3 regions of the Enterobacter bugandensis genome follow, and region 1 is predicted to be linked to each of the others. Evidence: predicted binding sites of a transcription regulator. Region 1 holds the regulator's gene; each other region holds the start of a gene.
What was found. The regulator CRP, encoded in region 1, controls carbon source genes, mostly activating them, when cyclic AMP is high. The targets are predictions, from matches to a motif close to ATGTGANNNNNNTCACAT.
Positions count from the first base shown of each region.

Region 1 (7,278 bases):
AACGGGGTACAATTCGGAAAGTATAGTGAATTTCTGACAAGAATCAGCATCGTCCTTATGACCCAAATCATTCCATCAGACTTCGACATTACAGCCGAAGACAGCACCGAGTTCGTGCCCATGCGCGGCGTGACCAACTGCCATTTGCAGACCATGCTGCCGCGGCTGATCCGCCGCAAGGTCCAGTTCACTCCGCACTGGCAACGGCTCGATCTGCCGGACGGTGATTTTCTGGATCTCGCCTGGAGCGAAGCGCCGGAACAGGCTCTTCATAAGCCGCGTCTGGTGGTTTTTCACGGTTTAGAAGGCAGCCTGCACAGTCCGTATGCGCATGGGTTAATTGAGGCCGCCAAAGCGCGCGGCTGGCTCGGCGTGGTGATGCATTTTCGCGGCTGTAGCGGCGAGCCGAATCGTCAGAAACGCATTTATCACTCGGGTGAAACCGAAGATGGCACGTGGTTTCTGCACTGGCTGCGGGAAAATTATGGCGCCGCGCCAACGGCCGCCGTGGGCTACTCGCTGGGCGGTAATATGCTCGCCTGTCTGCTGGCCAAAGAGGGCGACAGCGTACCGCTGAATGCAGCAGTGATTGTCTCCGCACCGTTTATGCTGGAGCAGTGCAGCTACCACATGGAAAAAGGCTTTTCCCGCGTCTATCAGCGCTATCTGCTCAACCTGCTGAAAGCCAACGCGGCGCGAAAGCTGAAGGCCTATCCGGATACCCTGCCGGTAAGCCTGCGCCAGCTGAAAAAGGTACGCTGCATCCGCGAATTCGACGATCTGATCACCGCCAAAATTCACGGCTTCGCCGATGCTATCGACTATTACCGACAGTGCAGCGCCATGCCGCTGCTCAGCAAAATCACGCAGCCGACGCTGATTATTCACGCCAAAGATGACCCGTTCATGGATCATCACTCTATTCCCGCGCAGGAATTCCTGCCTGACAACGTTCACTACCAGCTGACCGAACATGGTGGCCACGTGGGGTTCATCGGCGGCACGCTGCGCAGGCCGAAAATGTGGCTGGAAGCGCGCATTCCTGACTGGCTGACTCCTTATCTGGATGGTGCAAAATGATCATTCCCTGGCAGGATCTGGCTCCCGAAACGCTCGATAATCTGATTGAAAGCTTTGTATTACGCGAAGGCACCGATTATGGTGAACATGAGCGTTCGCTTGAGCAAAAGGTCAACGATGTAAAACGCCAGCTGAAAAGCGGCGACGTGGTGCTGGTGTGGTCAGAACTGCATGAGACGGTCAATATCATGCCCCGCAACGCGTTTCACGGCTGATCTTCCAACCTTTTCCGTCAGGGAGTTGCTATGTCTGCCAGACATCCCATTATTGCCGTTACGGGGTCGAGTGGTGCGGGAACCACCACCACCAGCCTCGCTTTTCGCAAGATTTTCGCCCAGCTGAATCTCCGTTCGGCGGAGGTCGAAGGCGACAGCTTTCACCGCTATACGCGGCCTGAGATGGACATGGCGATCCGCAAGGCGCGCGATCTGGGTAAACACATCAGCTACTTTGGCCCCGAAGCCAATGATTTCGGCCTGCTGGAGCAAACCTTCCGCGAATACGGTCAGAGCGGTACCGGGCAGTCCCGTAAGTATCTGCACACCTACGACGAAGCCGTACCCTGGAACCAGGTGCCGGGCACCTTTACCCCCTGGCAACCGCTGCCGGAACCCACCGACGTGCTGTTTTATGAAGGATTGCACGGCGGCGTTGTTACGCCTCAGCACGACGTGGCGCGCCATGTGGATCTGCTGGTCGGGGTGGTGCCGATCGTTAACCTGGAGTGGATCCAGAAGCTGACGCGCGACATGAGCGAGCGCGGCCATTCGCGCGAGGCGGTAATGGACTCGGTGGTGCGCTCCATGGAAGATTACATCAACTATCTCACGCCGCAGTTCTCCCGCACGCACATTAACTTCCAGCGCGTGCCGACCGTGGACACTTCCAATCCGTTCGCGGCGAAAAGCATCCCGTCGCTGGATGAGAGCTTTGTGGTGATCCACTTCCGCAATCTTGAAGGCATTGATTACCCCTGGCTGCTGGCGATGCTGCAGGGCTCGTTTATTTCCCACATGAATACGTTAGTGGTTCCCGGTGGAAAAATGGGGCTGGCAATGGAGCTGATCATGACGCCGCTGGTGGAGCGACTGATGGAAGGGAAGCAGATCGCGTGAACATGTTCCCTCTCCCCGTGGGAGAGGGTTAGGGTGAGGGCATCAACACGCACGATGCCCCAATAATTAAGCCTCGATCACTTCATACGAATGGGTGATTTTTACCGCTTTCTCCAGCATTAACGCCACAGAGCAGTATTTCTCCGCAGAGAGATCCACCGCGCGTGAGACCGCCGCGTCTTTCAGTTCTTTCCCGGTGACAACAAAGTGCAGATTAATGTGGGTGAACAGGCGTGGCGCCTCTTCGCGACGCTCTGAGGTGAGTTTAACCTCGCAATCCGTCACGTCATGACGGCCTTTTTGCAGAATCGACACCACGTCGATCGCGCTGCATCCGCCTGCCGCCATCAGCACCATTTCCATTGGGCTTGGAGCTTTATCGCCGGAGTTACCATCCATCAAAATCTGGTGTCCTGATGCGGACTCGCCCAGGAACGTTAAACCTTCAACCCACTTCACGCGCGCTTGCATATTCATTAACTCCAACGTTGCATTTTTGGTGACAGATTACGCGTGCGTTACATTTCTCGCAATGGAAGGCGACCTGCATCATGCTGAAGCGAGACACCAGGAGACACGCGGCAAAAGCTATGCTAAAACACTCAGGATGCTACAGTAATACATTGACGTTACACATGTATGCAGAGGACATCAAACTTTACTGGCTGCGAAACGTTACGACAGCCGACTTCCCAGGGTATGGGTAAGAATTCGATTGCAACCCCAGAGTCCGGATGCATCTGATGACTCTGGTGACAGCTTATAACAGAGGATAACAGCGCATGGTGCTTGGCAAACCGCAAACAGACCCGACTCTCGAATGGTTCTTGTCTCATTGCCACATTCATAAGTACCCATCGAAGAGCACGCTGATTCACCAGGGTGAAAAAGCGGAAACGTTGTATTACATCGTCAAAGGCTCGGTGGCAGTGCTGATCAAAGATGAGGAAGGCAAAGAGATGATCCTTTCCTATCTGAACCAGGGCGATTTTATCGGTGAACTGGGCCTGTTTGAAGAAGGCCAGGAACGTAGCGCCTGGGTTCGCGCAAAGACAGCATGTGAAGTGGCTGAAATTTCTTATAAGAAATTCCGTCAGTTGATTCAGGTAAACCCTGACATCCTGATGCGTCTTTCTTCCCAGATGGCGCGCCGTCTGCAGGTGACGTCAGAGAAAGTGGGTAACCTCGCCTTCCTGGACGTGACTGGCCGTATCGCGCAGACTCTGCTGAACCTGGCGAAACAGCCAGACGCGATGACCCACCCGGACGGCATGCAAATTAAAATTACCCGTCAGGAAATCGGTCAGATCGTCGGTTGCTCCCGCGAAACGGTGGGCCGTATTCTGAAAATGCTGGAAGATCAAAACCTGATCTCCGCCCACGGTAAAACCATCGTGGTTTACGGAACCCGTTAATCCTGCCTAAACGGCGTGCCATCGCAAGGTGTCACGCCGTTTTTGTCTCTATTCCCCATGTGGCGCAGGCTGATCTATCACCCGGAAGTTAACTACGCACTACGACAAACGCTGGTGCTATGTCTTCCCGTGGCCGTGGGCCTGATCCTGGGACATCTTCAGCAGGGCCTGCTGTTTTCTCTCGTCCCCGCCTGCTGCAACATTGCCGGTCTGGACACGCCCCATAAACGCTTTTTCAAACGTCTGATAATTGGCGGCTCGCTGTTTGCTGGCTGTAGCCTCGCGGTGCAGCTTCTGCTGGCTCGCGATATTCCCCTGCCGCTGATCCTGACCGTGCTGGCGATGACCCTCGGCGTCACCGCCGAAATCAGCTCGCTCCATGCCCGTCTGCTTCCCGCGTCACTCATTGCGGCCATCTTCACCCTGAGCCTCGCCGGTAATATGCCCGTGTGGGAGCCGCTGCTGATCTACGCCCTCGGCACGCTGTGGTACGGGCTGTTTAACTGGTTCTGGTTCTGGCTGTGGCGGGAGCAGCCGCTGCGCGAATCTCTGAGCCTGCTCTACGTGCAGCTTGCGGATTACTGTGAAGCCAAATACACTCTGCTCACCCAGCATACGGATCCGGAAAAATCCTTACCGCCGTTGCTGACGCGCCAGCAAAAGGTGGTAGACCTGATAAGCCAATGCTATCAGCAGCTGCATATGCTCGCCGCCAACAAGAACCACGAATATAAACGGCTGTTGCGCACCTTTCAGGTGGGGCTGGATCTTCAGGAGCATATCTCCGTTAGCCTTCACCACCCGCAGGAGGTGCAAAAGCTGGTTGAGCGCAGCCATGCCGAAGCGGTGATCCGCTGGAACGCACAAACCGTCTCCGCGCGCCTGCGGGTGCTGGCCGATGATATTCTCTACCACCGCTACCCCACGCGCTTTAACATGGACAAACAGCTCGGCGCGCTGGAGAAAATCGCCCGTCAGCACCCGGATAACCCGGTCGGCCAGTTTGCCGCCTGGCACTTCAGCCGCATCGCCCGCGTGCTGCGCACCCAGCGCCCGCTTTATTCCCGTGACCTGATGGCGGATAAACAGAAACGTCTGCCGCTGCTGCCGGCGCTGAGAAGCTACCTGTCTCTGAAATCTTCCGCTCTGCGCAACGCTGCAAGGATTAGCGTCATGCTCAGTATCGCCAGCCTGATGGGCATGGCGCTCCACCTGCCGAAACCGTACTGGATCTTAATGACCGTGCTGTTTGTTACCCAGAACGGCTATGGCGCCACGCGGGTGCGCATTCTGCACCGGGCAGGCGGCACGATGGCGGGGCTGATTATTGCGGGCGTGACGCTGCATTTTCACGTGCCCGAGGGCTATACCCTGGCAGGGATGCTGGTGGTCACCCTGGTAAGCTATCTAATCATTCGCAAAAACTACGGCTGGGCGATGGTGGGCTTTACGGTGACGGCGGTATATACCCTGCAGCTGCTGACGCTTAACGGCGAACAGTTCATCGTTGCCCGCCTGATCGACACGCTGATCGGCTGCCTGATCGCCTTTGGGGGCATGGTCTGGCTGTGGCCGCAGTGGCAGAGCGGGCTGCTGAGGCAGAACGCCCACGACGCGCTGGAGGCCGATCAGCAGGCCATTCGTCTGATCCTGAGCGACGATCCGCAGCCTTCCCCGCTGGCGTATCAGCGGATGAAGGTCAACCAGGCGCACAACGCCCTGTTTAACTCGCTCAACCAGGCGATGCAGGAGCCGGGCTTTAACTCACACTATCTTGCCGATATGAAGCTGTGGGTCACGCACAGCCAGTTTATCGTCGAGCACATTAACGCCATGACCACGCTGGCGCGCGAACACACAATGCTGACGCCGGATCTGGCGCAGCGCTATTTGCAGTCCTGTGAAATTGCGTTGCAGCGGTGTCAGCAGCGTCTGGAGTATGACGCGCCGGGCGAGTCGGGGGATTCGAACATTCTGGAGGCACCGGAGACGCTGACCCACGGCCCGATGAGCACCCTGGAGCAGCATTTGCAGCGCGTGCTGGGACATCTGAACACCATGCACACCATTTCGTCGGTGGCATGGCGTCAGCGCCCGCATCACGGCATTTGGTTAACCCGGCGGTTAAAGCGAACCGAGTATTAGCCTTTTACGATCTTCTCGACCGCCGCGGCAAAGCGGGTTAACCCGTCTTCAATATCTTTCTCTTCCACCACCAGCGACGGCGCAAAGCGCATCACGTCAGGCCCAGCGTTTAGCACCATGACGCCTTCGTGGGCGGCTGCGTGCAGGAAATCGCGCGCGCGGCCTTTGTACTGCGGCTTAAGCTCCGCACCAATCAGCAGCCCCATGCCGCGGATCTCGCTGAATACGTCGTACTTATTGTTAATCTGCTGGAGATGCTGCACAAACAGCTCGCGTTTCGCGCTAACGCCGTTTAGCACCTCTGGCGTGTTGATGATGTCGAACGCGGCGCCCGCCACGGCGCTCGCCAGCGGGTTACCGCCGTAGGTCGAGCCGTGAGACCCGACGTGGAACGCAGAGGCAATCTCCTGCGTCGTCAGTACCGCACTCACCGGAAAACCGCCGCCGAGCGCTTTGGCGCTGGTCAGAATATCCGGCGTCACGCCGTAGTGCATATAGGCAAACAGCTCTCCGGTACGCCCCATCCCGCACTGCACTTCATCAAACACCAGCAGCGCCTGATGTTCGTCGCACAGTTCGCGCAGCCCTTTCAGGAATTCCGGGGTTGCCGCGGTCACGCCGCCTTCGCCCTGAATCGGCTCCACCACCACCGCGCAGGTGTGGTCGTCCATCACCGCTTTCACCGCGTGCAGATCGTTAAACGGCACGTGGATAATGTCGGCTGGTTTCGGACCGAAGCCGTCGGAATACTTCGGCTGGCCGCCAACGGAGACGGTAAAGAAGGAGCGCCCGTGGAAGGCGTTATGGAAGGCGATGATTTTAGTTTTGTACGGGCTGTGGCGCGTAGTTGCGTAGTAGCGCGCCAGCTTAAAGGCGGTTTCGTTGGCTTCGGTGCCGGAGTTCATAAACAGCACGCGCTCGGCAAACGTGGCATCAATGATCTTGCGGCCCAGGCGCAGCGCAGGTTCGTTGGTGAACACGTTGCTGGTGTGCCACAGGGTTTCACCCTGGGTTTTCAGCGCGTCCACCAGCGCAGGATGGCAGTGGCCCAGCGCCGTGACCGCAATACCGCCCGCGAAATCCACATACTCCTTGCCCTGCTGATCCCAGACGCGGCTGCCTTTCCCCTTCACCGGGATAAACTCAGCCGGTGCATAAATCGGCAGAATCACTTCATCGAATGTCGCGCGGGTAATTGCTGGTTGTTCAGTTGCCATGTCATGCCCATCCATTTTATGTCACATTCATTGTGAAAATATAATCACAAAATATGCATAAAAACTCACAGCAAGGCAACAGATATTCAGCGATTGAGGAAATTTGCCAGCAGTGCGTGCCCCTGCTCGCTGAGGATACTTTCAGGGTGGAACTGGACGCCTTCGAGATCCCACTCGCGGTGGCGAATCCCCATGATCTCCTGCGTATCGCTCCAGGCGGTCACGTCAAAGCAGTCGGGCAGCGTCGGTGGGTCAATCACCAGCGAATGGTAGCGCGTCACGGTTAACAGGTTATTGAGCCCTGTG
Region 1 is NZ_LT992502.1:4,302,350-4,309,627, forward strand. It holds gene DG357_RS20930 (hydrolase) at 58-1,080, shown strand; gene DG357_RS20935 (YheU family protein) at 1,077-1,295, shown strand; gene DG357_RS20940 (phosphoribulokinase) at 1,326-2,195, shown strand; gene DG357_RS20945 (OsmC family protein) at 2,262-2,666, opposite strand; gene crp (cAMP-activated global transcriptional regulator CRP) at 2,978-3,610, shown strand; gene DG357_RS20955 (YccS/YhfK family putative transporter) at 3,668-5,755, shown strand; gene argD (bifunctional acetylornithine/succinyldiaminopimelate transaminase) at 5,752-6,972, opposite strand; gene pabA (aminodeoxychorismate synthase component 2) at 7,059-7,278, opposite strand, start outside.

Region 2 (7,278 bases), 2.5 Mb from region 1:
TGGCGCTCGGCAGTACCTCCAACGACTTCAACACGCCGGGCGTTAAAGAGCACTGTATCTTCCTCGATAACCCGCACCAGGCGCGTCGTTTCCATCAGGAAATGCTGAACCTGTTCCTGAAGTACACCAGCAATCTGGGTGCGAATGGCAAGGTTAACATTGCCATTGTCGGCGGCGGCGCGACAGGCGTTGAGCTGTCCGCAGAGCTACACAATGCGGTTAAACAGCTGCACAGCTACGGTTACAAAGGGTTAACGAACGATGCGCTGAACGTCACGCTGGTTGAAGCCGGTGAACGCATTCTGCCTGCGCTGCCTCCGCGTATTTCCGGTGCGGCGCACAATGAACTCACCAAGCTGGGCGTGCGGGTGCTGACGCAGACCATGGTGACCAGCGCCGACGAAGGCGGCCTGCACACCAAAGACGGCGAGTATATCAAAGCGGATCTGATGGTCTGGGCGGCCGGTATCAAAGCGCCTGACTTTATGAAAGATATCGGCGGCCTGGAAACCAACCGCATTAACCAGCTGGTCACCGAGCCGACGCTGCAAACCACGCGCGACCCTGAAATCTTCGCTATTGGTGACTGTGCTTCCTGCGCGCGTCCTGAAGGGGGCTTCGTGCCGCCGCGCGCTCAGGCCGCGCACCAGATGGCAAGCCTGGTGCTGCACAACATCCTGGCGCAGTACAAAGGCAAGCCAATGAAGGCGTATGTCTATAAAGACCACGGTTCGCTGGTATCGCTGTCAAACTTCTCTACCGTCGGTAGCCTGATGGGTAACCTGATGCGTGGCTCGATGATGGTGGAAGGGCGCATTGCACGCTTCGTGTATATCTCCCTGTACCGTATGCACCAGATCGCGCTGCACGGCTACTTTAAAACGGGCCTGATGATGCTGGTGGGCAGAATCAACCGCGTCATTCGTCCACGTCTGAAGCTGCACTAATCTTTCACTCCCTCCGGGCCATCCGGAGGGATTTTTTAGCATATCATGCTGCTCGTCGTGGATTAGGTGCCTAAGAGTTCTCCTAAACGCGATATATCTCTCCCCGATGTCCACTTTTTGATCCTTTGTCTTATTGGCGAAGCCGCGCCTCCATAGCAGAATTGTTACCAATAGCAACAAAGGAGGAAGTCCCGTGAATAAATCAATGTTGGCGGGTATAGGGATCGGCGTCGCAGCTGCGTTAGGTGTGGCTGCTGTTGCCAGTCTCAACGTTTTAGATCGCGGCCCGCAGTATGCGCAGGTGGTTTCTGCAACGCCTATTAAAGAAACCGTAAAAACCCCACGTCAGGAGTGCCGTAACGTCTCCGTAACCCACCGTCGTCCGGTACAGGATGAAAACCGTATTGCCGGCTCTGTTCTGGGTGCGGTAGCGGGTGGGGTGATTGGTCACCAGTTTGGCGGTGGCCGGGGTAAAGATGTCGCGACCGTGGTCGGCGCGCTGGGTGGCGGCTATGCCGGTAACCAGGTGCAGGGCGCAATGCAGGATAACGATACTTACACCACGACCCAGCAGCGCTGTAAAACCGTCTATGACAAGTCGGAAAAAATGCTGGGCTATGACGTGACCTACAAAATTGGCGATCAGCAGGGCAAAATCCGCATGGATAAAGACCCGGGCACCCAAATTCCACTGGATGGAAACGGCCAGCTGGTACTGAATAACAAAGCGTAAAAAAGATGTTCTCTGAACTTAGCTCCTCAAGCGCTCAGGCTGAGGAGCTTTTTTTTTGCGTCAGATTTTGAGCAGTTCAGGCCACAGGCGCAGCGTGGTGTCGGAAATGTTCTGCAGTTTTTCCAGCGTCGCCCCTTCACGGGCGCTGATCGACATTCCCTGTAAAATACAGCTCAGGTATTGCGCCAGCATCTGAGGCTGGCAGTGCGCGGGAATTTCACCGCGCTGCTGGCGCTGAGCCAGAAATGCGCTGAGCGTCTCCTCCTGCATCGCATGACGCGATTTCACCGTATTGGCGATCTCTTTTGATGCTGCCGCCAGGGTGGCAGAGGTGTTAATCATAAAGCAGCCCGCGGGCGTATCTTTACTGGTGAAGCAGGTGGCAACGGCGGTGAAGTAATCCCGTAGCGCCTGTTCAACGCTTTTCTCTTCACAAAATAGCTGGGCTTCGTGTTTCGCCGCAAAGCGCGAAATGTACCTGTCCAGCACCGCCCTGAACAGCCCCTCTTTATTGGTAAATTCAGCATAAAGCGTCGGCGCTTTAGCTCCGGTGGCTTCTACCAGATCGGAAAGCGAGGTCGCTTCATACCCATGTTGCCAGAAGAGAGTCATGGCCTTATCAAGCGCTGCATCCCTGTCAAACACTTTTGGTCGGCCACGGCTTTTCTTCACACAACTCGTGACGTCGGTTGTCATTTGCCGTTGGTCCTCTGTTGGTTTGTTGAATAACCATTATAAAAATAAACGCAACCCACCACCAGTGCAGAATGCTTAAAAATAAATTAATCATATATGTATGAAAAATAACAAGTTTAAAAATTAATTAATACTCGTTATAAAAATATGTTGACGCGTGAGCTGGATCACATTTATTATTTACCTATCGATCGTTAACTAAATAGATAACGACCAAAAAATTCATCTGCCAAAGGTAAACATTATGAAAAACGTAAAAACCCTCATCGCTGCTGCTGTACTGAGTTCACTCTCTTTCGCAAGCTTTGCTGCTGTACAGGTACAATCCACTCCAGCCGATCAGCATAAAGTCGGGACGATTTCTGCGTCTGCCGGGACTAACCTGGGCTCTCTGGAAGATCAGCTAGCACAAAAAGCGGAAGCAATGGGTGCAAAATCTTACCGCATCACCTCTGTGACCGGTCCTAACACCCTGCACGGCACCGCTGTCATCTACAAATAAGCCGGGCATAAACCCTCATTTATGCCACTGCAATAAAAAACGCCCTGCTTAGCAGGGCGTTTTACTTTCCGTCTTACATGGACTGCTGGACGACATCGTGATGCCGGGTGACATCGGTCGGCATGCCTGACCGCGCTTCCATCGCGCGCTCCATCACCAGGCTATCGGTATTCGCATTCGTTTTGAAGCTCACCATCGCGGCATTCAGGTTAATGGGTAACGTCTGGGGATCGTCGCCGATATTTTTTGATAGCGGCTGGTGAATCTCAACCAGCCGCACGCCGCCTGGCTCTTCAGAGACCTTAATCGGCGTATTGATAATATTCACCTTCGTTCCCGGCGTAACGACGTTAAACAGCGTTTTGATATCGTCATCGCGCAGACGAATGCAGCCGGAGCTGACGCGCATGCCGATGCCAAAATCCGCGTTCGTACCGTGCAGCAGGTACACACCGCCATATGCGGCAAGGCGGATCGCGTGATGACCCATCGGGTTATCCGGGCCTGCCGGAACCACGGCAGGAAGATCGATGCCCTGGGCCTTATAGCGGGCGCGAATGTTGGCCGTCGGCGTCCAGGTTGGGTTGGCGCGTTTATCCGAGACGGTGGTGACCATCGTCGGCGTCAGCGTATCGCCGCCCAGTTGACCAATACCGATAGGGTAGACGGTAACCTCATTTTTACCCGGCGGGTAATAGTACAAACGCAACTCCGCCAGGTTGATCACGATCCCCTCCCGCGGAGCGTCCGGCAGGATAGTCTGTAACGGAATGGTCAGTACGCTGCCCGCGCGCGGGACGTACGGATCGACGCCGGGGTTCGCCTGCAGCAGGGCCAGAAAACCGACGTTATATTTTTTGGCTATCGCTTCAAGAGAGCCACCATTGTTTTCAACCACATGAAAACGGTTTTCGCCCACCACCTTGCTGCCGGGCGGGGGAAGGGGCCAGGTGTTTGCCCGAGCAGGAAGCGCAACCGCGACGGTGGCTGCCAGCGCAAACAGGGTTATCCAGCGGGTAAAACGCGAAGAGGTCATCATCACCATAATCCATAAAAATGATAAGGTTATTGTTTTATAAGGGGTTAAAGATAATTATGGCGAATGGGTGTGTCGGGAAGATCGGGTGAAGTGCAAAGAGTTTGTAAATTGTCCCCCCGCCAGCACTGCGCTAACGGGGGGAAGGGCGAGTTACGCGACAGCGTTCTCTTCCAGCTGTTGCATAAAGTTACGCACCCAGTCCATGCGCGTTTTGCGCTCCGTCAGCTCCTGGGTAAATTTCAGTCGCGTCGGGCCATCAAGACGGAAGTGCTGCGGCTGTTTTTGCAGCAGGCCGATCAGCCACATCGGGTTGACGTGGTTCTTCTCGGCAAATTCAATGACGCCGCCTTTTTCGTTGCCCTCAAGCTTGCGAATGCCCAGCTTCTGCGCCTGCTGGCGCAGGCGCGCGATATCCAGCAGGTTACGCGCAGCATCTGGCAGCAGGCCGAAGCGGTCGATCAGCTCAACCTTAATTTCTTCCAGCTCGTTTTCCGTCTTCGCGCTGGCGATGCGCTTGTAGAACGACAGGCGGGTATTCACGTCCGGAATGAAATCGTCCGGCAGCAGGGAAGGCATTCGCAGCTCGACCTCGGTTTGCTGGCTGGTCAAATCTTCCAGAGACGGCTCGCGCCCGGCCTTCAGGGCGTCCACCGCGTTTTCCAGCAGCTCCATATAGAGCGAGAAGCCGATGGTCTCCATGGAGCCGCTCTGGTCCTCACCCAGCAGTTCACCCGCGCCGCGGATCTCCAGGTCGTGCGTGGCAAGCGCGAAGCCTGCGCCGAGGTCTTCCAGCGAGGCGATAGCTTCCAGGCGCTTTTGCGCGTCGGTGGTCATCGCTTTCGGATGCGGTGTCAGCAGCCAGGCGTAGGCCTGATGGTGCGAACGCCCGACGCGGCCGCGCAGCTGGTGAAGCTGGGCCAGGCCGAAGTGATCCGCGCGTTCGATGATAATCGTGTTCGCCGTTGGAATGTCGATCCCGGTTTCGATGATGGTGGTACACACCAGCACGTTAAAGCGCTGGTGGTGGAAGTCGTTCATCACCCGCTCCAGCTCGCGTTCGCGCATCTGTCCGTGACCGATGGCAACACGCGCTTCCGGTACCAGTTCCGCCAGCCTGTCGGCGGCTTTCTGGATATTTTCCACGTCGTTATACAGGTAATAGACCTGACCCCCACGCAGCACTTCACGCAGAATGGCCTCACGCACCACCAGATTGTCGTACTCGCGGACAAAGGTTTTTACCGCCAGACGACGCGCCGGCGGCGTGGCGATAATCGACAGATCGCGCATACCGCTCATCGCCATGTTCAGCGTGCGCGGGATCGGCGTGGCGGTCAGGGTCAGGATGTCGACGTCCGCGCGCATCGCTTTGATGCGCTCTTTATGGCGCACCCCGAAGCGGTGCTCTTCGTCGACGATCAGCAGCCCCAAATCTTTCCACTTCACGTCGCTTTGCAGCAGCTTGTGGGTGCCGATCAGAATATCGATCTTGCCTTCGCTTGCCTGCTCCAGGATCTGCGTCTGCTCTTTGGTGCTGCGAAAACGCGACAGCATCTCGATGCGTACCGGCCAGTTGGCGAAGCGGTCGCGGAAGTTGTCGAAGTGCTGCTGGGCGAGCAGGGTGGTCGGCACCAGCACCGCCACCTGCTTGTTGTTTTCCACCGCAAGGAAGGCGGCGCGCATTGCCACTTCGGTTTTGCCGAAGCCGACGTCGCCGCAGACTAAGCGGTCCATTGCCAGCGGCTGGCACATGTCGCTCAGCACGGCATTAATGGCCTGGGCCTGATCCGGCGTAGTTTCAAACGGGAAGCTGTCGCAGAACAACTGGTACTGTTCTTTGTCGTGCTTAAAGGCGAAGCCCTCTTTGGCCGCGCGCTGGGCGTAGATATCCAGCAGTTCGGCCGCCACGTCGCGCACTTTTTCCGCCGCTTTCTGGCGTGCACGCGCCCAGGCGTCGCCGCCCAGCTTGTGCAGCGGCGCATTTTCCTCCGCGCCGCCCGCATAGCGGCTGATCAGGTGCAGCGACGAGACCGGTACATAGAGTTTGGCGTCGTTGGCGTAGGTCAGCATCAGGTACTCACCTTTGATACCGCCCGCTTCCAGCGTGGTCATCCCCTGATAGCGGCCAACGCCGTGCTCCAGGTGAACAATCGGCTGGCCTGGATGCAGCTCGGCCAGGTTGCGGATCAGCGTGTCCGGGTTGATGGTCCGACGGCTGTCCTGACGGCGGCGCGCGACGCGCTCGCCCAGCAGGTCGCTTTCGCAAATCAGCGCCAGGTTGTTGAGCGTGTCAATGAACCCGTGCTCGGCGGCGCCAATCATCAGGTAACGACCGTTTCCGGTCGCTTCGCTCAGGCGAAGAATGCGCTTCGGCGCCACCTTAATGCGTCCCAGCAGCTCACCGAGCGCCTCGCGGCGGCCTTCACTCTCAACGGAGAACACCACCGGCCCGGTAAAGGATTCCAGGAACTTGCGCAGATTATCCAGCGGCGATTTCTGCTGAGCTTGAACGGCCAGCTCCGGCAGCGTGCGGAAGGCGAGGTTGGTGTTGGCGGCCTTATCGGCAAGCGAATCGGTTTTCAGCTGCATGCGCGGCCAGCGCTTCAGCTCGGCGTTGAGTTCGTCGGTGCGCAGCCACAGCGCTTCCGGTGGCAGGAGCGGACGCATCGGGTCAACGCCCCGGTTTTCGAAGCGCGCGCGGGTTTCGCTTTCAAAGCGGCTGGCGCTGGCGTCGATATCGCCGGTGTTCACAATCAGGGTATTCGCCGGGAAGTAGCTGAACAGGGCGGGCAGCGGCTCGCTGAAGAACAGCGGCTGCCAGTATTCGATTCCGGCCGGGAGCGTGCCTTTGCTGACCTGCTGATAGATATGTTCTGCATCACGCTTTACGTCGAACCTGTCGCGCCACTGGCTGCGGAACAGCTCGATGGCGGTTTTGTCCGTCGGGAATTCGTGGGCAGGCAGTAAATTGATGGATTCCACCTCTTCCAGCGTGCGCTGGGTGTCGGCATCGAACACGCGCAGGCTGTCGATTTCATCATCAAAGAAATCCAGACGATACGGCTGGTCGCTGCCCATCGGGTAAAGGTCGAGCAGCGCGCCGCGGGTGGCATATTCCCCGTGCTCCATGACCTGATCGACATGGCGATATCCGGCACCGTCAAGCTGGTCTCGCAGGGTGTCGCGAGACAGGCGCTGGCCTTTTTTCATCACCAGCGCGTGGCCGTGCAGATAGCTGTGCGGGCAGACGCGCTGCATCAGGGTATTCACCGGCACAATCAGCACGCCGCGCTGCATGGTCGGGAGTTGATATAGTGTCGACAGGCGCGAGGAGATGATCTCCTGATGCGGGGAGAAACTG
Region 2 is NZ_LT992502.1:1,826,582-1,833,859, forward strand. It holds gene DG357_RS08910 (NAD(P)/FAD-dependent oxidoreductase) at 1-947, shown strand, start outside; gene DG357_RS08915 (glycine zipper 2TM domain-containing protein) at 1,141-1,680, shown strand; gene comR (TetR family copper-responsive transcriptional repressor ComR) at 1,741-2,376, opposite strand; gene bhsA (multiple stress resistance protein BhsA) at 2,621-2,878, shown strand; gene ldtC (L,D-transpeptidase LdtC) at 2,952-3,917, opposite strand; gene mfd (transcription-repair coupling factor) at 4,068-7,278, opposite strand, start outside.
Region 2: the regulator CRP is predicted to act here: its motif matches at 2,532-2,549, upstream of bhsA (multiple stress resistance protein BhsA).

Region 3 (7,278 bases), 180 kb from region 1:
CGGGCTGGACGTGCTGGTACACGGCGAAGCCGAGCGTAACGACATGGTGGAATACTTCGGTGAACACCTGGACGGCTTCGTCTTTACCCAGAACGGCTGGGTGCAGAGCTACGGCTCCCGCTGCGTGAAGCCGCCGGTGGTCATTGGCGACGTCAGCCGTCCGGAACCGATCACGGTGGAGTGGGCGAAGTACGCCCAGTCCCTGACCGACAAGCCGGTAAAAGGCATGCTGACCGGCCCGGTGACCATTCTCTGCTGGTCGTTCCCGCGCGAAGACGTGACCCGTGAAACCATCGCCAAACAGATCGCCCTGGCGCTGCGTGATGAAGTGGCGGATCTGGAGGCGGCGGGGATTGGCATCATCCAGATTGACGAACCGGCGCTGCGCGAAGGTTTGCCGCTGCGCCGCAGCGACTGGGATGCTTACCTGCAGTGGGGCGTGGAAGCATTCCGCATCAACGCCGCAGTGGCGAAGGACGACACCCAGATCCACACCCATATGTGTTACTGCGAATTTAATGACATCATGGATTCGATTGCCGCGCTGGATGCAGACGTGATCACCATCGAGACCTCGCGTTCAGACATGGAGCTGCTGGAGTCGTTTGAAGAGTTCGACTACCCGAACGAAATTGGGCCGGGCGTGTACGACATTCACTCCCCGAACGTGCCGAGCGTGGAGTGGATTGAGGCGCTGCTTAAAAAAGCCGCTCAGCGCATCCCGCAAGAACGCCTGTGGGTAAACCCGGACTGCGGCCTGAAAACCCGCGGCTGGCCGGAGACGCGTGCGGCGCTCGCCAACATGGTGAAGGCGGCGCAGAACTTACGTCAGGCTTGATGACGCGCAGGCCCGGTAAGGCGCAGTAGCCCCCGGGCTTTTTTTATGCTTTCTTCCCACCGTACTGGCTAAACCATGCCAGCATTCTCTGCCAGCCATCTTTCGCGGATTCCGCGTGATAGCTCGGACGATAATCGGCATTAAACGCGTGTCCGGCATCGGGATACACCACGATTTCGGCCTTCGCGTTCGCCGCCCGCAGCGCGTGGCGCATCGTCTCGACGGTATCAAGCGGAATGCCGGTATCCTGGCCACCATATAGCCCTAACACCGGGGCATTGAGATCGGTAGCGATATCAACCGGATGCTTCGGTGAGTTCAGCGTCTTTTCGCCCACCAGTTTGCCGTACCAGGCAACGGCGGCTTTCAGCTGCGGGTTATGCGCGGCATACAGCCAGCTAATGCGTCCACCCCAGCAGAAACCGGTGACCATTAAGCGGTGCGGGTCGCCGCCGTTGCGCGCCGCCCAGCTGGCGACGTGGTCGAGGTCTGCCAGCACCTGCGCGTCCGGCACTTTGCTGACCAGGTTGCTGAACAGCGTCGGGATATCACTGTAGTCATTCGGATCGCCCTGACGGAAGTAGAGCTCTGGCGCAACGGCCAGATAACCCTCCAGCGCCAGGCGGCGGCAGAGGTCGCGAATATGTTCGTGAACGCCGAAAATCTCCTGAACCACAATCACGATGGGCAGCGGGCCGTCTGCTGACTTTGGCCGCGCGTGATATGCAGGCATATTTTCCCCCTGAGAGGGGATGGAGGTCTCGCCTGCCGTAATGGCCTCTTCTGAGGTTGAGACGATAGTTGAAGCATGCGGAGCCGCAGCAGGTGCAAATCCGGTTTTTTCAGTCATGGCATTCTCCGTACCAATGAGTTAGCGCAAAGGTAAATATAGACACCAGGTTAACAACTCACAGTGCCTTAAACGGTCTATCTTTTGTGCAGCACCCGACGATATAACTTGTTAATGTGATGTGAATCACTTTTTGATGGAAATTCAATGCAATCATTTTCATTCATGGTGAGATGTGTCACGAAATTATGCTTACCGCTTCTGTAAAGTACCGTTTTACTTCTTCTGACTAACCGACCCACAGAGGAGTCACCTATGTCTAAGTCTGATGTTTTTCATCTCGGCCTCACTAAAAACGATTTACAAGGGGCTACGCTCGCTATCGTCCCTGGCGACCCAGAGCGTGTGGAAAAGATCGCCGCGCTGATGGATAAGCCGGTCAAGCTGGCTGCCCATCGTGAATTCACCACCTGGCGCGCAGAGCTGGATGGCAAAGCGGTGATTGTGTGCTCTACCGGTATCGGTGGCCCGTCTACCTCTATTGCCGTGGAAGAGCTGGCGCAGCTGGGCATTCGTACTTTCCTGCGTATCGGCACCACCGGCGCGATTCAGCCGCACATTAACGTCGGCGACGTGCTGGTGACGACCGCTTCCGTGCGTCTGGACGGCGCAAGCCTGCACTTTGCACCGATGGAATTCCCGGCAGTGGCTGACTTCGAGTGCACCACCGCGCTGGTTGAAGCGGCGAAATCCGTGGGTGCAACCACTCACGTGGGCGTAACTGCCTCTTCTGATACCTTCTATCCGGGCCAGGAGCGTTACGACACCTTCTCAGGCCGCGTAGTGAGCCGCTTCAAAGGCTCAATGGAAGAGTGGCAGTCTATGGGCGTGATGAACTACGAGATGGAATCCGCAACGCTGCTGACCATGTGCGCAAGCCAGGGTCTGCGTGCCGGTATGGTGGCGGGCGTTATCGTCAACCGCACCCAGCAGGAGATCCCGAACGCCGAAACCATGAAGCAGACAGAAAGTCACGCGGTGAAAATCGTGGTTGAAGCGGCTCGCCGCCTGATCTAGTCCTCCTCTCTGAGATAAAAGGCCGACGCGTTCGGCCTTTATTTTTTGCGTAGCGCCTCGCAGGAAAACCCTTTCAAACTGGACGTTTATACAGCACAATCTTATTTTGTGCGGGTAATACGTTGATGCAGGGGGCGTTGTGGATATCTCAATCCTGATTTATGCGGTAATTGCGCTGGCTGGCGTGGCGATAGGCTGGCTGATATCCAGCTATCAGCATGCACAGCAGAAGGCCGAGCAGTTGGCTGAACGCGAAGAGATCGTCGCCGATTTAAGCGCCGCAAAACAGCAGCTTGCCCTAAGCGACCACTGGCGCGACGAGTGTGAACTGCTCAATAACGAACTGCGTAACCTGCGCGACATCAACACCTCGCTGGAGGCCGATCTCCGTGAAGTGACTACCCGCCTTGAATCCACCCAGCTGCATGCCGAAGACAAAATCCGCCAGATGATCAACAGCGAGCAGCGCCTCAGCGAGCAGTTCGAGAACCTCGCCAACCGTATTTTCGAGCACAGCAACCGCCGCGTTGATGAGCAAAATCGCCAGAGCCTGAACAGCCTGCTGACGCCGCTGCGCGAACAGCTGGACGGCTTTCGCCGTCAGGTACAGGACAGCTTTGGTCAGGAAGCCCGCGAACGCCACACGCTGGCGCATGAGATCCGCAATCTTCAACAGCTGAATGCCCAGATGGCGCAGGAGGCGGTCAACCTGACGCGGGCGCTGAAAGGCGATAACAAAACCCAGGGTAACTGGGGGGAAGTGGTGCTCACCCGCGTGCTGGAGGCCTCTGGCCTGCGGGAAGGGTATGAATACGAAACGCAGGTGAGTATCGAAAACGATGCCCGCTCGCGAATGCAGCCGGATGTGATTATGCGTCTGCCGCAGGGCAAAGATGTGGTCATTGACGCCAAAATGACGCTGGTGGCCTATGAGCGCTACTTCAACGCTGAAGATGACTATACGCGCGAATCGGCGCTGCAGGAGCACATTGCCTCCGTGCGTAACCATATTCGCCTGCTGGGCAGAAAAGATTATCAGCAGCTGCCGGGGCTGCGCTCGCTGGACTACGTGCTGATGTTTATCCCGGTCGAACCCGCGTTTTTGCTGGCGCTCGACAGACAGCCCGAACTGATCACCGAAGCGCTGAAAAATAACATTATGCTGGTCAGCCCCACCACGCTGCTGGTGGCCTTACGCACCATTGCTAACCTGTGGCGCTATGAGCACCAGAGCCGTAACGCGCAGCAGATTGCCGACCGCGCCAGCAAGCTGTACGACAAAATGCGCCTCTTCGTGGACGACATGTCCTCCGTCGGGCAAAGCCTGGATCGTGCGCAGGATAACTACCGCCAGGCGATGAAAAAGCTCTCCTCCGGGCGTGGCAACCTGCTTGCGCAGGCTGAAGCATTCCGCAGCCTGGGAGTGGAGGTTAAACGCGAGATTAATCCGGAATTGGTCGAACAGGCGACAGCCCAGGACGAAGAGTTCCGACTGCGTGAGGGCGGGGATGAACAAAATTCACCCAGCCAGGACAACGATTTAGCGCCGGATTTATCGCCAGACGAGCAGCCAGCGCGTTTCTTTCGCGGTGGTTGAATCGTAGGGCAATTGCGCCCAATCTGTTACACTTCACGAACATTTGACTGATTAGCAGGCTCTGAAATGGTTGACGATTCACAAGACACGACGCACTTTGGCTTTCAGACTGTAGCCAAAGCGCAGAAAGCTGACATGGTGGCCCACGTATTTCATTCCGTGGCGGCGAAGTACGATGTGATGAATGACTTGATGTCGTTCGGCATTCATCGCTTGTGGAAGCGCTTCACCATCGACTGCAGCGGTGTGCGTCGTGGACAAACGGTTCTCGATCTGGCTGGCGGTACGGGCGATCTGACGGCGAAATTCTCCCGTCTGGTGGGCGAAACCGGTCGCGTTGTACTGGCTGATATTAATGACTCCATGCTTAAAATGGGACGCGAAAAGCTGCGTAACATCGGCGTGGTGGGTAACGTGGAATACGTGCAGGCCAACGCCGAAGCGCTGCCGTTCCCGGACAATACTTTTGACTGCATCACGATTTCCTTCGGTCTGCGTAACGTCACTGATAAAGAAAAAGCGCTGCGCTCCATGTACCGCGTGCTGAAGCCGGGTGGACGCCTGCTGGTGCTCGAGTTCTCTAAACCGATTATCGACCCGCTGAGCAAAGCCTACGACGCATATTCCTTCCACGTGCTGCCGCGTATTGGCGAACTGGTGGCAAACGACGCGGAAAGCTATCGCTATCTGGCGGAATCAATTCGCATGCATCCGGATCAGGACACCTTAAAAGCCATGATGCAGGATGCGGAATTTGAGAACGTTGAGTACTTCAACATGACGGCGGGTGTCGTCGCGCTGCATCGCGGTTACAAATTCTGAGTGGAGGTGTCCCGTGCCCTTTAAACCCTTAGTCACCGCAGGCATCGAGAATGTGCTGAATGCCTTCCTGTATCGCGCTCCGGCGCTGAAAGCCGCACGTCAGAGGCTAAACGGGAAGGTACTGCGCATTGTGTTAAAAGAGTTCTCGACGCCGCTCGTGCTGGTTTTCAGCGAACGTCAGCTTGACGTTCTGGGTGAGTGGGAAGGTGAAGCTGATTGCTCGGTCATTACCCATATGAGCGTGCTGCCAAAACTGCGCGATCGCCAGCAATTAACGGCGCTTATCCGCAGCGGTGAGCTGGAAGTGGAAGGCGACATCCAGGTCGTGCAGAACTTCGTTGCGCTCAGCGATCTGGCTGAGTTTGACCCGGCAGAGCTGCTGGCGCCTTTTATTGGCGACATCGCCGCTGAAGGGATCGGGAAAGTTATTCATGGCGGCACGGCGTTCCTGCGCAAAAATCTGCAACGCCAACAGCGTTATGCCGCAGAAGTGCTGACCGAAGAGTGGCGCATGGCGCCCGGGCCGCTGGAAGTTGCGTGGTTCGCAGAAGAGACGGCCGCGGTTGAACGTGCGGTTGATGCCCTAAGCAAACGGCTGGAAAAACTGGAGGGCAAATGACGCCTGGTGAAATTCGGCGCCTCTATTTTATCATCCACACCTTTTTGAGTTACGGGCTCGACGAGCTCATCCCCAAAATGCGTATCACGCTGCCGCTCAGGATCTGGCGGCGGACGCTGTTCTGGATGCCAAATCGCCATAAAGGTCAGCCGCTGGGTGAACGCCTGCGTCTGGCACTGCAGGAGCTCGGCCCGGTATGGATTAAGTTCGGACAGATGCTCTCAACTCGCCGCGATCTCTTCCCGCCGCACATTGCCGATGAACTGGCGATGCTGCAGGACCGTGTCGCCCCGTTTGACGGGGTGAGAGCGAAGAAACAGATCGAGGAGGCGATGGGTAACCTTCCCGTTGAAACCTGGTTTGACGATTTCGAAATAGAACCGCTGGCGTCGGCTTCTATCGCTCAGGTGCACACTGCGCGTCTGAAAGAGAACGGCAAAGAGGTGGTGATCAAGGTGATCCGCCCGGATATCCTGCCGATTATCAAAGCCGACATGAAGCTAATTTATCGTCTGGCGCGCTGGGTTCCGCGTCTGCTGCCGGACGGCCGTCGACTGCGCCCGATGGAAGTGGTGCGGGAATATGAAAAAACGCTGATTGATGAGCTTAATCTGCTGCGTGAATCGGCAAACGCCATTCAGCTGCGCCGCAATTTTGAAAACAGCCCGATGCTCTACGTGCCTGAAGTCTATTCAGACTATTGCAGCCAGAACATGATGGTCATGGAGCGCATCTACGGTATTCCGGTTTCGGATGTGGTGGCCCTGGAGAAGCAGGGAACGAACATGAAGCTGCTGGCCGAACGTGGCGTGCAGGTCTTCTTTACCCAGGTATTCCGCGACAGTTTTTTCCATGCGGACATGCATCCGGGCAATATCTTCGTGAGCTATGAGCATCCTGAGGATCCGAAATACATCGGTATCGACTGCGGAATTGTGGGCTCGCTGAATAAAGAAGATAAACGTTATCTGGCTGAGAACTTCATCGCTTTCTTCAACCGCGACTACCGTAAGGTGGCCGAGCTGCATGTGGATTCCGGCTGGGTTCCGCCAGACACCAACGTCGAAGAGTTCGAGTTTGCTATCCGTACCGTTTGCGAACCGATTTTTGAAAAACCGCTGGCAGAGATCTCTTTTGGACACGTGCTGTTAAACCTGTTCAATACGGCCCGCCGCTTTAATATGGAAGTTCAGCCACAGTTAGTTTTACTTCAGAAAACATTACTTTACGTTGAGGGTGTAGGTCGACAACTCTATCCTCAGTTAGACTTGTGGAAGACGGCTAAACCTTTCCTGGAATCCTGGATTAAGGATCAGGTTGGCCTTCCAGCGCTGGTGCGTTCGCTGAAAGAGAAAGGACCGTTCTGGATCGAAAAAATGCCTGAAATTCCTGAACTGGTTTACGACAGTTTGCGTCAGAGCAAGAATCTTCAGCACAGCATGGATAAAATCGCCCGCGAGCTTCAGTCCAGCCGTGTGCGCCAGGGACAGTCACGCTACCTCTTTGGCATTGGCGCAACGCTGCTGCTGAGCGGT
Region 3 is NZ_LT992502.1:4,477,517-4,484,794, reverse strand. It holds gene metE (5-methyltetrahydropteroyltriglutamate--homocysteine S-methyltransferase) at 1-838, shown strand, start outside; gene DG357_RS21755 (dienelactone hydrolase family protein) at 882-1,688, opposite strand; gene udp (uridine phosphorylase) at 1,944-2,705, shown strand; gene rmuC (DNA recombination protein RmuC) at 2,845-4,302, shown strand; gene ubiE (bifunctional demethylmenaquinone methyltransferase/2-methoxy-6-polyprenyl-1,4-benzoquinol methylase UbiE) at 4,369-5,124, shown strand; gene ubiJ (ubiquinone biosynthesis protein UbiJ) at 5,138-5,743, shown strand; gene ubiB (ubiquinone biosynthesis regulatory protein kinase UbiB) at 5,740-7,278, shown strand, end outside.
Region 3: the regulator CRP is predicted to act here: its motif matches at 1,803-1,820, upstream of udp (uridine phosphorylase).